3 regions of the Ureibacillus sp. FSL E2-3493 genome follow, and region 3 is predicted to be linked to each of the others. Evidence: riboswitches for the same ligand, from Rfam matches in the RefSeq annotation. Region 3 holds a riboswitch; each other region holds the start of a gene.
What was found. Region 3 has a riboswitch for S-adenosylmethionine ahead of metA (homoserine O-acetyltransferase MetA). Riboswitches for the same ligand answer to the same signal wherever they lie in the genome.
Positions count from the first base shown of each region.

Region 1 (4,218 bases), 1.5 Mb from region 3:
TTTTGAAGGATTAGGGGTGGAAGAAAATGTTCAGAAGGCATTCGAATATTATAAAAAAGCAGCTGAAGAAGGACACGCTCATGCTGCGAATAATTTGGCTGATATGTATTTAAACGGTGAAGGGGTTTCCGTGAACGAAAAAGAAGCTTTACACTGGTTTAAATTTGCAGCATCAAATCATGTAGTGGAAGCAATGTATACGCTTGGCATTATGTATGAGCAAGGGATTGGTGTAAAGATAGATGAGGAAAGTGCCTTTCAATTTTACTTAAAATCTGCTGATGGCGGTTATGAGGAAGCTCAATATCGCGTAGGGACAATATTTTTAGACGGATTACTTGGACAAGAAAAGGATGTGCTGCAAGCTTTACACTGGTTTGAACAAGCTGCCAAATCCCACCATATCGATTCGATTTATAATCTCGGCTTTTTATATGAAAATGGAATGGGAGTACCGAGGAATGGTAAAAAGGCACTTTATTATTATAAAAGAGCAGCGCTGCTTGGAGATTACCAAGCGAAATTAAATATCGCAAGTATTTATGAATTAGGTTTAGATGTTCCGAAGGATAAAAAAGAAGCGAGTAAATGGCGTAAAGCGGCAATGCATCAAATGGATATTTCGGAGTAAATAGAATAATGGAAAGAGATTTCTTTTTTGACCGGTCTTTATCAGCTAGCTATTCATCGAATGGGTTAAGGCAGTTCATATTGAAAGAAATCTCTTTTTTTATTGCAGACAATTTGTTCGTCTACCTTTGTTGTGCTAAATTTGTAGAGGAACTAAAACGTATGTAAAGATAAAGTTACTAATATAAATATTTTGAACGGTTAGGGAGTTGGCATGATGAAAACAGTTGTTGTAGTTGGAGGAGGAATAACAGGGTTATGTACGATGCACTATTTAATCCGCCAAGGGAAAGAAGAAGAGCGAGTACGTTACATTCTAGCTGAGAAAAACCCCTATTTAGGTGGCAAAATGCATAGTGTTGAGGAAAAAGGATTCATTATGGAAACAGGGGCAGATTCCATTGTTGCGCGGCATCCTAGTGTGCTTGAACTCATTTCCGATTTAGACTTTGAATCAGAGCTAGTATATAACGAAACGGGAATATCTTATATTCATACAAATAATGAATTACATGCTATACCGGCAGGATCTACCTTTGGAATTCCGATGAGTATCGAATCGTTACAGGCAAGTACGTTAATTTCTGAAGAAGGAAAAAAACGGGTTTTGGAAGATAGCGATATCCCAAATACAAGTTTCACGAAAGAAAGCTCCATTGGGGAGTTTTTAGAATACTTTTTAGGGAAAGAAATTGTCGAGAAGCAAATTGCTCCTGTACTTGCTGGAGTCTACTCGGGAGATTTATATCAATTATCCCTTGCTTCCACATTGCCCTACTTAGTGGATTATAAAAATGAGTACGGCAGTATTATGAAAGGGTTTGAAGCCCATAAAGAACAATTTGAAAAAGCGGCGAATAAAAAATTTATTTCCTTTAAAAATGGATTGTCCGCTCTCATCAATCGGTTAGAGGAAATGCTTCCACAAGTGGAATTTTATAAAAATACTGAAACGACAAGTGTATTGAAAAACGATAACGGATATGAAGTGGCATTTTCAAATGGTGAGATAATTCAAGCGGATGTCGTTGTATTAGCCGTACCGAATACAGTTGTAAAAAATGTGTTAAATGATCAAGAACTTGATGGACAACTAGAGAAGTTTACAAATGGTTCAGCTATTACAATGTATTTAGGATTTGATATTCCAGATTCAGTTCTCCCTGCAGATGGCACTGGATTTATCGTATCCCATAATAGTGATTTAGTTTGTAATGCTTCTACTTGGACGAGCCGTAAATGGAAGCATACATCGAAAAACGGTAATTTGCTTGTTCGACTTTTCTATAAAAATAATAATCCGAGATATGAAGAGTTAGCTTCTATGTCAGAAGAAGAGCTAACAAAAGTTGCATTAGAAGATGTCAGACTAAGCTTAAATATTGAAGAGCAACCAGTTGTGGTGAATATTAAAAAGTGGATTAATCAAATGCCGAAATATGATATTGCCCATAATGAAGCTTTGCAAGTTGTTGTAAATGAATTAAATCGAAAGTATCCAAATCTCTTTATTGCGGGATGCTCCTATTTTGGTGTAGGAATTGGTGCGTGTATTGAAAATGGTAAAAATACAGCACAAAAAGTGTTAGAAGTTTTATAATCATTGAATGGTTAAAAACGTATTGACGAAAACCTTTTTTCAAGATATTATACAATCTAATATTAAAAATTTTTAAATAATTTCTTATCAAGAGAAGCAGAGGGACTGGCCCAATGAAGCTTCAGCAACCAACTTTCAAGTAAGGTGCTAAATCCAGCAGGCGAAAAGCCGGAAGATAAGGAGGAAAATCATTGGATTATTAGCCTTCTTTTCATAAAGAAGGCTTTTTATTTTACGTAAATAAACTGAAATTTTAGAAAAATGAGAAGGGGATGGCGAAGATGAGGCTTCTTGATGCATTGAAGTCAAAGGTGTTAACAGCTGATGGAGCGATGGGGACACTTTTATATTCCTATGGTCTTGATAATTGTCATGAAGAAATGAATATTATTAGACCGGATGTGATTGAAAAAATTCATGGTGAATATATTGCAGCAGGTGCGGATGTTATTCAAACAAATACATATGGTGCCAATGCCATTAAACTAGCACGGTACGGACTAGAATCGAAAGTGGTAGAAATCAATGAGGCTGCCATTGCCCTAGCAAAAAAGGCAGCCAATGGCGGACAATTTGTCATCGGTTCAATCGGAGGGATTCGCGGTGTAAGAAAAAGCGATACAACCCTTGAAGAAATTTTAACGGCAATTCGTGAACAAGCGACTGTATTAATTGATGGTCAAATTGATGGTTTATTACTAGAGACATATTATGACTTCAAGGAACTTTCGGAAACAATCAAAATGCTTCGTTCCATTACCAATATGCCAATTATTGCGCAAGTTTCAATGCATGATCCTGGCGTTTTACAAAATGGTTTGAAATTAAATGTAGCCTTACAACAATTAGAAAAGATAGGAGCTGATATCGTCGGGGTGAATTGTCGATTAGGCCCTCATCACACGATTCAAGCCTTTGAAGGTGTAGAACTTCCAGAGAGGGCACTTTTATCCGCCTATCCCAATGCTTCATTGCTAGCTATCGAAGAAGGGAAAGTAATATACGAATCGGAAGCGGATTATTTTGCTCGAGCAGCAGTGCAACTACGCAACCAAGGTGTCCGTTTAATTGGCGGTTGTTGTGGTACGACACCAAAACATATTGAAGCGGCGAAAAAGTTGCTAGTAAACTTAAACCCGATCATTACAAAAGAAGCAAAGCCGATTCAAGAAATCGTCATTCAAGAGGCGGAACCAAGAAATGCAGAACCGTTACATGAAAAGGTAAAGCGTGAACGGTCGATCATTGTTGAACTTGATACACCGAGACATTTGGAAATCAATACTTTTGTGGAAGGGGCCAAGGCGCTCTATAACGAAGGGGCGGATATCATTATGATGGCCGATAATTCTTTAGCATCTCCTCGTGTTAGTAATATCGCAATGGGCTCTATATTAAAATTGCAACATAATATCCGAGTTATGCCACACATTACTTGTCGTGACCGTAACTTAATTGGATTACAATCCCACTTAATGGGACTAAATGCTGTTGGCCTACACGATGTTTTAGCGGTGACAGGGGATCCAACAAAGGTTGGGGATTTCCCTGGTGCTACTAGCGTCTATGATGTTTCATCCATGGAGTTAATCTCTCTAATAAAACAATTAAATGAAGGTATCTCCTTCTCTGGTAAAGTGTTGCGTAAAAAAGCGAATTTTTCCGTCGCAGCCGCCTTTAACCCAAATGTCCGGGTATTGGATAGAGCAGTTAGTAGGCTTGAGAAAAAAATTGAACACGGAGCAGATTATTTTATTTCTCAACCTGTCTATTCAAAGGAAAAAATTGAGGAAATTTACGAAGCAACGAAACATTTGGATACTCCTATTTATATTGGAATTATGCCATTAACAAGTTTTAGAAGCGCAGAATTTTTACACCATGAAGTGCCAGGAATTAAATTATCAGATGAAGTGTTAGAAAGAATGGAAGCTTGTGAAGGTGATAAAGTTCTAGAAGCTAAAGAAGGGGTAGCAATTGCTAGGGAA
Region 1 is NZ_JBBOPK010000001.1:3,168,411-3,172,628, reverse strand. It holds gene MHH69_RS16280 (tetratricopeptide repeat protein) at 1-631, shown strand, start outside; gene hemG (protoporphyrinogen oxidase) at 848-2,230, shown strand; SAM riboswitch class I at 2,312-2,412, shown strand; gene MHH69_RS16270 (bifunctional homocysteine S-methyltransferase/methylenetetrahydrofolate reductase) at 2,512-4,218, shown strand, end outside.
Region 1: linked by a shared signal. The riboswitch ahead of MHH69_RS16270 (bifunctional homocysteine S-methyltransferase/methylenetetrahydrofolate reductase) and the one ahead of metA (homoserine O-acetyltransferase MetA) in region 3 are both predicted to bind S-adenosylmethionine.

Region 2 (4,218 bases), 1.5 Mb from region 3:
TTCTTTAGATCTGTCAGGTTTTTAATTTGGTTAATAAAAAGGTTTATTTATTTCCAATTGAAACCTTTTGAAGCTAAAAATTCTTTAATGAACGGTCTTCTTTGTTCAACTAAGAAATCAGCCATTTGTTTTGTCCAATTAGACATTTTTTGATTCGAACTACGGCTTGCATAATAGTTTTCCATCGTTGCATCGTATTCATCTAGTAACGTATCGTATTTTTCCGCGTTATAATCATTTTCATGTAAAATCGCTTCAACTGGAAGACGTGGTTTTGTTTCGTTACGTTTTGTCGGAGTTCCGATCGTCATAGCAAACAATGGGAAAACATAGTCCGGTAAATTTAATAGTTCACTAATTTCTTTTGGATTGTTTCGAGCGCCACCAATATAACAAATGCCATAACCAGCATCTTCAGCAGCAATAACGAAATTTTGGGCAAAAATGCCAACATCCGCCACACCGACTATTACATTTTCCGCACTATCTGCCACAATGTCGACTCCATGTTTTTGTCCAGCAACTTGTAGACGTTTAAAATCGACGCAGAATAAAAATGCAGCGCCTGCTGTTTTAAATTGGAACTCATTATTAGACAGCTCACCAAGCTTTTGTTTCTTTTCTTCATCTGTCACCCAAATGACGCTATATGCTTGTACAAAATGTGAGCTCGCAGCCATTTGTGCAGTTTGAATTAAGTCGATTACCGTTTCTTTCGGTATTTGTTCACCTGTATATTTTCGAACAGATGAATGACTACGTAATAAATCCTTTGCTGACATTTCCTTTTCCTCCCCTTTTAAATATGTATTTCCTCTTATAACATATAGCCCTAAAGAGAAAATACTCTTTAGGGCTATATTAGTATATTTTAACATGATTTACAAAAGGGGAACCTTCACTACTAATGGGAATCTGTTTAGTTTTTCTTAAAGGCGGATGTAATTTTTGGTTCCGACCCGATACGTAATCGCTTTACATTTTCCACATGGAGATACAGAGCAATTAAGAATAGAGTAAGGGCGATTAAAAATGGCCAAATCGTTGGCTCGATTAGTAGCGCAGTTACGCCAAAAAAGATATACAAAACAAATACGCCAATAATTAGGTAATTCGTTAGTAGGGAAGTAACAACAAGGGCAAGAACAGCCATTAAACCGAATTTCCAATCGAGTGCAATGAAAATGCCAATTAGAGATGCTGTTCCTTTTCCGCCTCGAAATTTCATATGAACCGGGAAGTTGTGCCCGAGTATAACGGCAGCTCCGATTAAATAAAGTAAAATTGAAATTTGGCCACTCGAAAAATTGGTAAAATTCGTTAAAATGACTCGAAGTAAAACAACTGCCAATACACCTTTTCCGATATCTATTAAAGCAACAAGAACCCCATACTTCCATCCAAGGGATAACGTTGCGTTTGATGCACCTGCATTACCATGGCCAACTTCTTTTAAGTTAACGCCCGATAAAAGTTTAGCCACATTGGATCCATGTAAACAACCAATGAAATAACCGAATATAAGGACGAGAATGATAGGATATAACAAAAACAAAAGGCTCCTTTCCATAAAGATGTATTTATAGTATACTCTATGATTCTATAAGAAGTTTCGAAAAATTAAAAAAGATTATTGACAAGTAAATCACTATGATTTATAGTGAATTCAACGATGGAACATGAATCAAATACCTTTATCCAGAGAGGCGGAGGGACTAGGCCCTATGATGCCCAGCAACCAGCGTGAATACGCAAAGGTGCTAATTCCTACAGATTTTGATTAGATCTGAAAGATAAGGGGAGGAAAAATTGCAGCTTGCAGCCCTCTTCTTTAGAAGAGGGCTTTTTGTTTTTCCAAAAGGTCCTCCTCATACTAAGATCGCCCATCGATACTATATTAGGAGGAAGAAACATGTCACAACAACGTCCGGAAACCCAATTGCTTCATGGCGGTCAAAAACCAGACCCTGTAACAGGAGCAATTGCAGTACCAATTTACCGAACAACGGCCTATGCTTTTGAAAATACGGAGCATGCACGCCAATTGTTCGCACTAGAACAACCAGGAAACATTTATTCTCGCATCATGAATCCAACTGTAGACGTTTTTGAGCAACGAGTTGCTTTACTAGAAGGGGGAACTGCAGCTGTTGCATTATCATCTGGTGCTGCTGCCATTGCCTTTTCTATTTTAAACATAGCTGGTGCAGGAGATGAAATCGTATCAGCTGGTTCATTATACGGCGGCACGTATAATTTATTCGCAAATACTTTACCGCGTTATGGAATTACAACAACCTTTGTAGATGAAAGGGACCCAGTAAACTTTGAGGCTGCTATTACAGATAAGACAAAGGCAATTTATGCAGAAACAGTTGGGAACCCTAGTTTAAACATTTTAGATATTGAGAGAATAGCGGAAATTGCTCATGCGCATGGTCTTCCGTTAATCATCGATAATACATTCCCATCCCCATACGGATGTAACCCGATTGAGTTTGGCGCGGATGTTGTTGTCCATTCAGCAACGAAATGGATTGGCGGTCATGGAACGACAATCGGAGGCGTTGTTGTTGATGCTGGTAAATTCGATTGGACACAAGGTCGATTCCCAGGATTCACAGAGCCAGATGAGTCTTACCATGGTTTACGTTATGGAATTGACACGGCTACGGCTGCATTTGCCACAAAGCTTCGTGTTCAATTATTACGTGACTTTGGTCCAACATTAAGTGCTGATAGTGCATTTAACTTCCTACAAGGGTTAGAAACGCTTCATTTGCGTTATACAAAGCATGGTGAAAATGCATTAAAAGTTGCGGAATATCTTGAAAGCCACCCATTCGTGGAATACGTAAACTATCCAAGGAAAGAAAATTTCCCATCGCATTCATTAGCGAAAAAATATTTGAAAAACGGCTACGGATCAATGCTTACATTTGGCATTAAAGGTGGACGAGAAGTGGGAAGTAAAGTAATCGATAACGTTCAATTATTTTCCCACGTGGCAAATGTAGGGGATGCAAAATCATTAATTATCCATCCAGCATCAACTACTCATCAACAATTATCACCTGAAGAGTTAAAGGTTGCCGGCGTTTCAGAAGAGCTCATTCGCCTATCAGTCGGCCTAGAAGCTGTTGAAGATATTATTGCAGATTTGGATCAAGCATTATCAAAAGCGGTTGAAGGGGTAACGGAAACAAACGCTGCATTATAAAAGTTGATGATGAAAACGACAATTAGCATTCATTGGTGAAAGTCGTTTTCGCTATTTATGCCATTCATGGGGCTGTTGATTTTTTAAAACCTAGTAATTTTATTTGTTTTATTGACATTATAAAGATTGCTTATTATACTTGGTTTAATAAGAACCGATACACGTTGCCACTTTAGTTTTCTTATACGAGGTTAGTAAATTTTCATTCAAGGAGTGTTGTTAAATGGGAAATATTTATAGTGCTCAAAATGTTGCAGCTTTTTTTATATACGAATTAAATGAAAGAAAACAGTTTGTTAATGCCGATGCATTGCAATATTTATTAGCTGAAGTAGAGTCATTGTGGAATGAGCATTATGGGCATAGTGCATTTTCGGAGGAAAAGGCGAATTTCATTGAAAATCCATATATAATAAAAGAGGTTTATGAGACGTATAAAGAATACGGTCAGCAACATATAGAGTTGCCGGCAAAAGAGTGGTATTTAGAATATGGTCAATTTCAACTTGTATACCGTACAATCGGTTTACCAGCCTTTACAGCTGAAGAAAAGTTGCTTATGAATATCATTATGAATAAGTTTCCTAAAAGCATTTTGAAAAAAGTATCTTAATCTTCCCATTTAACAATAAAGAAGTCAGCACATTTGTGCTGGCTTTTTTATTTAAGGCTGCCAGAGCAGGCGAAGCAGGAAAAGGATTTGCAGTTGTAGCGGATGAAGTAAGGAAATTAGCCGAACAATCAGCAAATGCAACGAATCAAATCGCGGATATTATTAGCCATATTCAAAAGGAAATAAACGAAGCGATAAAAACAATGGCAACGGGTACGGAAGAAGTTACGACAGCTACACACCATATGTCAAATCAATCAAAACTTGTAGCAGCTTCTACAACAATTGTTCAAAACTTAACGAATGAAAATTTAGCCGGTGTCCAAAATATCTCTGCATCAACAGAAGAACAATTGGCGTCCATGCAAGAAATTTCTGCATCTGC
Region 2 is NZ_JBBOPK010000001.1:187,166-191,383, forward strand. It holds gene nfsA (oxygen-insensitive NADPH nitroreductase) at 48-782, opposite strand; gene MHH69_RS00980 (glycerol-3-phosphate acyltransferase) at 920-1,549, opposite strand; SAM riboswitch class I at 1,692-1,800, shown strand; gene MHH69_RS00985 (O-acetylhomoserine aminocarboxypropyltransferase/cysteine synthase family protein) at 1,913-3,220, shown strand; gene MHH69_RS00990 (hypothetical protein) at 3,444-3,833, shown strand; gene MHH69_RS00995 (methyl-accepting chemotaxis protein) at 3,869-4,218, shown strand, end outside.
Region 2: linked by a shared signal. The riboswitch ahead of MHH69_RS00985 (O-acetylhomoserine aminocarboxypropyltransferase/cysteine synthase family protein) and the one ahead of metA (homoserine O-acetyltransferase MetA) in region 3 are both predicted to bind S-adenosylmethionine.

Region 3 (4,218 bases):
ACAAGTGGCCAAACATTATTAAAACAATTTATTTCCCAGTTAAAAGAACTAAACTCGAAGGGATTACAGCTTGAAAAGAAATATGAACAACTTGAACAATTGACAAAACAACATCCGGAACTTGAACTGGAAAAAACAAAATCCAAAATGGAGTCAATTACGGTAGAAATTGATAAAGTCCATAAGAAAATTGAGATGCTTCCGATTGCTCAAAAAATGCAGCTTCAATGGAAAACATTATTAGAGCAAGCTACGGAACATGACTTAGATGAAATACGAAAACTTTATGTTAAACATGCAAATGTCATTGGTACAACATGTGTTGCTTCTGCCAACAAAGAGTTTATGGACAATTATCCGATTTTCGATGTTGTGATTATCGATGAAGTATCAAAAGCAACTCCGCCAGAATTATTGTTACCGATGTTAAAAGGGAAAAAGGTGATTCTAGTAGGCGATCATCACCAGTTACCACCACTAATTGGGGATGATACATTTGAAGAGACATTAGAAACGGTTTTAAAAGAAAGCGACACCTTTGAGGAAAAACGAGAATTAGAAAAATTACTAGAGGAGTCTTTATTCGAACGTCTATATAAAAACTTGCCTGCAACGAATAAAAAAATGTTAGCCATTCAATACCGGATGCATGAAAATATTATGCAAACAATCGCTCCATTTTATAAAAATGGCAATGATTCATTGAAATGCGGGCTATCTGATTCAGATGTATTACGGGATCATAAATTGGAAGGTCCATCTATAAAACGAACGGATCATTTACTATGGATTGATATTCCGAATAGACATCCGTATTTTGAAGAACGGATGAAGGAAGGTTCAAGTCTATATAATGAAGCTGAATTAGAAGTTGTTCGTACTATGTTGCTTGAACTAAATGAAGCGACTGCAAAAGCTAAATCGGAAGAATTAATAGCCCAAGATGAATTAAAATCTGTAGGGGTAATTAGTTTTTATGCTGAACAAGTAAAGCGGATTAACCGACTCATTGAACATGAGTTGAACATTCCTCATTTACATATTCGTACAGGTTCAGTCGATAAATTCCAAGGTATGGAAATGGACGTCATTTTAGTAAGCATGGTTCGTAACAACGATCATAAACACGGCGATATTGGATTTGCGAAGGACTACCGGCGACTGAACGTAGCCCTTTCCCGAGCTCGTGAGTTACTCGTATTAATCGGTAGTATAGAGATGTTTACGAATCGTCCTAAAAAGGAAGAAACGAGAAGCATGTACCGAAACTTGCATCAAATTGTCCAATCACAAAATGGTTACCGAAATCATAACGAATTACTAATTACAACGTAGTAAGGTGGATTTATGGAATTACTTTCATTACAACAATCATTATCTACTCAACTTTTAAAGAAATCGAATATCTCCATTTTGAAGACGGATACTTGGAGTGTACCTGTTCACAGTGTAAATATTACATATAAACCGATATCCCGTACAAAAATGGATATTTTAATGAAAATGATTCTTCAATCCGTTGCGAACAACGCCTTTGAAAATGCAGAACAGCTAAGTGAAATTCTTCTTGTAGAACAACTCTTCATACAAGATTTGTTATCTAAAATGCAAAAAACTGGATTAATTACGAAGGTGGATTCCCATTATCAACAAACGGAAAAGGGACAAAAACAATTACAAAGCGGTGTTTTTGAAGAAGAACAGGATATAAAAACGATAGAATTGCTTTATAGCCCATCCCACCATTTATTTTTAAATGGAGATATTGAAGAAGTACTAGAATATGAAGATTTTCCAGAGCAACTGTATCGATATCATAAACAAGAAGAGGAATTATCGATACAAAACGAACAGGTGATAAAGGAAATTCAAGCATTTGAACAACCCGATTTAGACGATAATGGGGAAAATTTGTCCGTAACCCCATCGATTGATTCTATCGAAGATATCCAAATTAATGATATTCCCTGTATTGAGTTTATTTTATACGACGAAGAACAGGATCATTTCACCGTACGCGTTTGGAATACATTAATTGATAATTGGGATGAAAAGCTCGAACAGGTAATATTCCAAAAAGAACAATCAACTTGGCGGGAAAATTATTTACAGAAAAATAATTAATGAATATTGCAAATATTAGCTTTACGTGATAGTATTATTTTAATTTCATCAATCTTATCAAGAGAAGCAGAGGGACATGGCCCAATGAAGCTTCAGCAACCTCTAACAACGGGTTAGAAAGGTGCTAATTCCAGCAAGACAATTTGTCTTGGGAGATAAGAGTGCGCGTATATAAAATTGTACCCTCTCATTCTCACGCTGGAATGAGGGGGTTTTTATTTATCTTCTCTTTTTAAGATGAAATGAAAGTTAAGAAATGGGGGAACAAAAAATGCCTATTAATATACCAAAGAGTTTGCCTGCTGGAGAAATATTGCGCAAAGAGAAAATTTTCGTTATGGAAGAAGACCGCGCACAAACACAACAAATTCGACCTTTGAACATTTTAGTTTGTAACTTGATGCCAGAAAAAGAGAAAACGGAGTTACAACTATTACGTTTACTCGGAAATACACCTTTACAAACAAATGTTACTTTTCTCAATACCGCTACATACTTATCTAAAAATGTTTCAAAATCTCATTTAGATACTTTCTACAAAACATTCAACGAGATTAAACATCGTCGTTTTGACGGGATGATTATTACGGGAGCACCCGTCGAACGAATGGAATTTGAAGATGTACACTATTGGAATGAAATAACAGAAATAATGGATTGGGCAAAAATCAATGTAACGTCTTGTATGTATATTTGTTGGGGAGCCCAAGCAGCACTTTATCACCATTTTGGTATCGGAAAATTCGAACTTCCTAAAAAATGTTCAGGAATTTATTCCCATGTCATTACCGATTTAACAGTAGATTTAGTGCGAGGGTTTAGTGACGAATATGTAGCGCCCCATTCCCGACACACTTCCGTATCCATCGAGGATGTACGCAACTGTCCTGAACTTCGGTTATTAAGCTTTTCGGAGGAAGCAGGTCCATTTATTATCCAATCTAAGGATACAAAACACATCATGATTACTGGCCACTTAGAATATGATGCTACTACTTTAGCAGATGAATATAAGCGAGATGTGGAGAAAGGTGAACCGGTAGAATTACCGGTCAATTACTTCCCAAATAACGATCCAAATAAAACACCAAAAAATACTTGGCGTGCCCATTCCCATTTACTTTTCTATAACTGGTTAAACTATTACGTTTACCAAGAAACTCCATATGATTGGCATTTTGTTGATGATATGATTGAATTTCACATTTAATAAGATAATGAAAACGGATGTTATGAAACCGATAAAAGGTTTACATCCGTTTTTTTATTTTGACTTAAAATTCAACAATTGAAAAATTTTCAATCATTTTAGTGAACGATTTCTCGTTTCAAAATGTCTAATAAGTATAGGGGGGAAATGAATGGAACAAATCGAATTGGCGAAAAAAGCAATCGCTGGAGATGAAACGGCCTTACTTCAAATTTTAAAACAAGAAGAAAGCACCCATTACCGAATCGCTTTTAGTTATTTAAAAAATGAACATGACTCCCTTGAAGCCATCCAAGAATTTACATTTTGCTGTTTTCGTAAAATACATACAGTAAAGCAAGCAGAATTTCTAAACACATGGCTCATTCGAGTGTTATTAAATGTATGTTCAGATATTCAAAAGAAAAAAAGGCGCTATGAATTAAGAAACGATGTAGCGGAAGGGACTTTCCAAAATGATGATAATCATCTTGAACTTTCTGAAGCTATTTCAAAACTAACTCCAAAACAGCAACAACTCATTTATTTAAAATATTATTGTGATTTAAAAAATAAAGAGATTGCAAAGGAAATGCACATTTCTGAAGGAACTGTAAAATCGAGGCTACATACTGCATTAAAAAAACTACGATTTTTATTTAGTGAGGGGGGACAGTCATGAACGAAAAGGATTTCGACAAGTTAAAGGAAGAGTTAACGAATATTGTAGTACCTACAGAAAAATTAGCTTCTATGCGACATAACGGATATGCAAAATATAAAAAAAGACAAAAACGAAATCGTCTCTTCTTCAAACAAGTTGCTTTAATAGCCGTTGTAGTCATTATATTTGTTAGTTCCATACGTGTCTCACCAGCTTTTGCAAATGCTGTTGCTAAAATTCC
Region 3 is NZ_JBBOPK010000001.1:1,675,984-1,680,201, reverse strand. It holds gene MHH69_RS08510 (DEAD/DEAH box helicase) at 1-1,335, shown strand, start outside; gene MHH69_RS08505 (hypothetical protein) at 1,348-2,124, shown strand; SAM riboswitch class I at 2,176-2,286, shown strand; gene metA (homoserine O-acetyltransferase MetA) at 2,396-3,334, shown strand; gene MHH69_RS08495 (sigma-70 family RNA polymerase sigma factor) at 3,486-3,995, shown strand; gene MHH69_RS08490 (DUF4179 domain-containing protein) at 3,992-4,218, shown strand, end outside.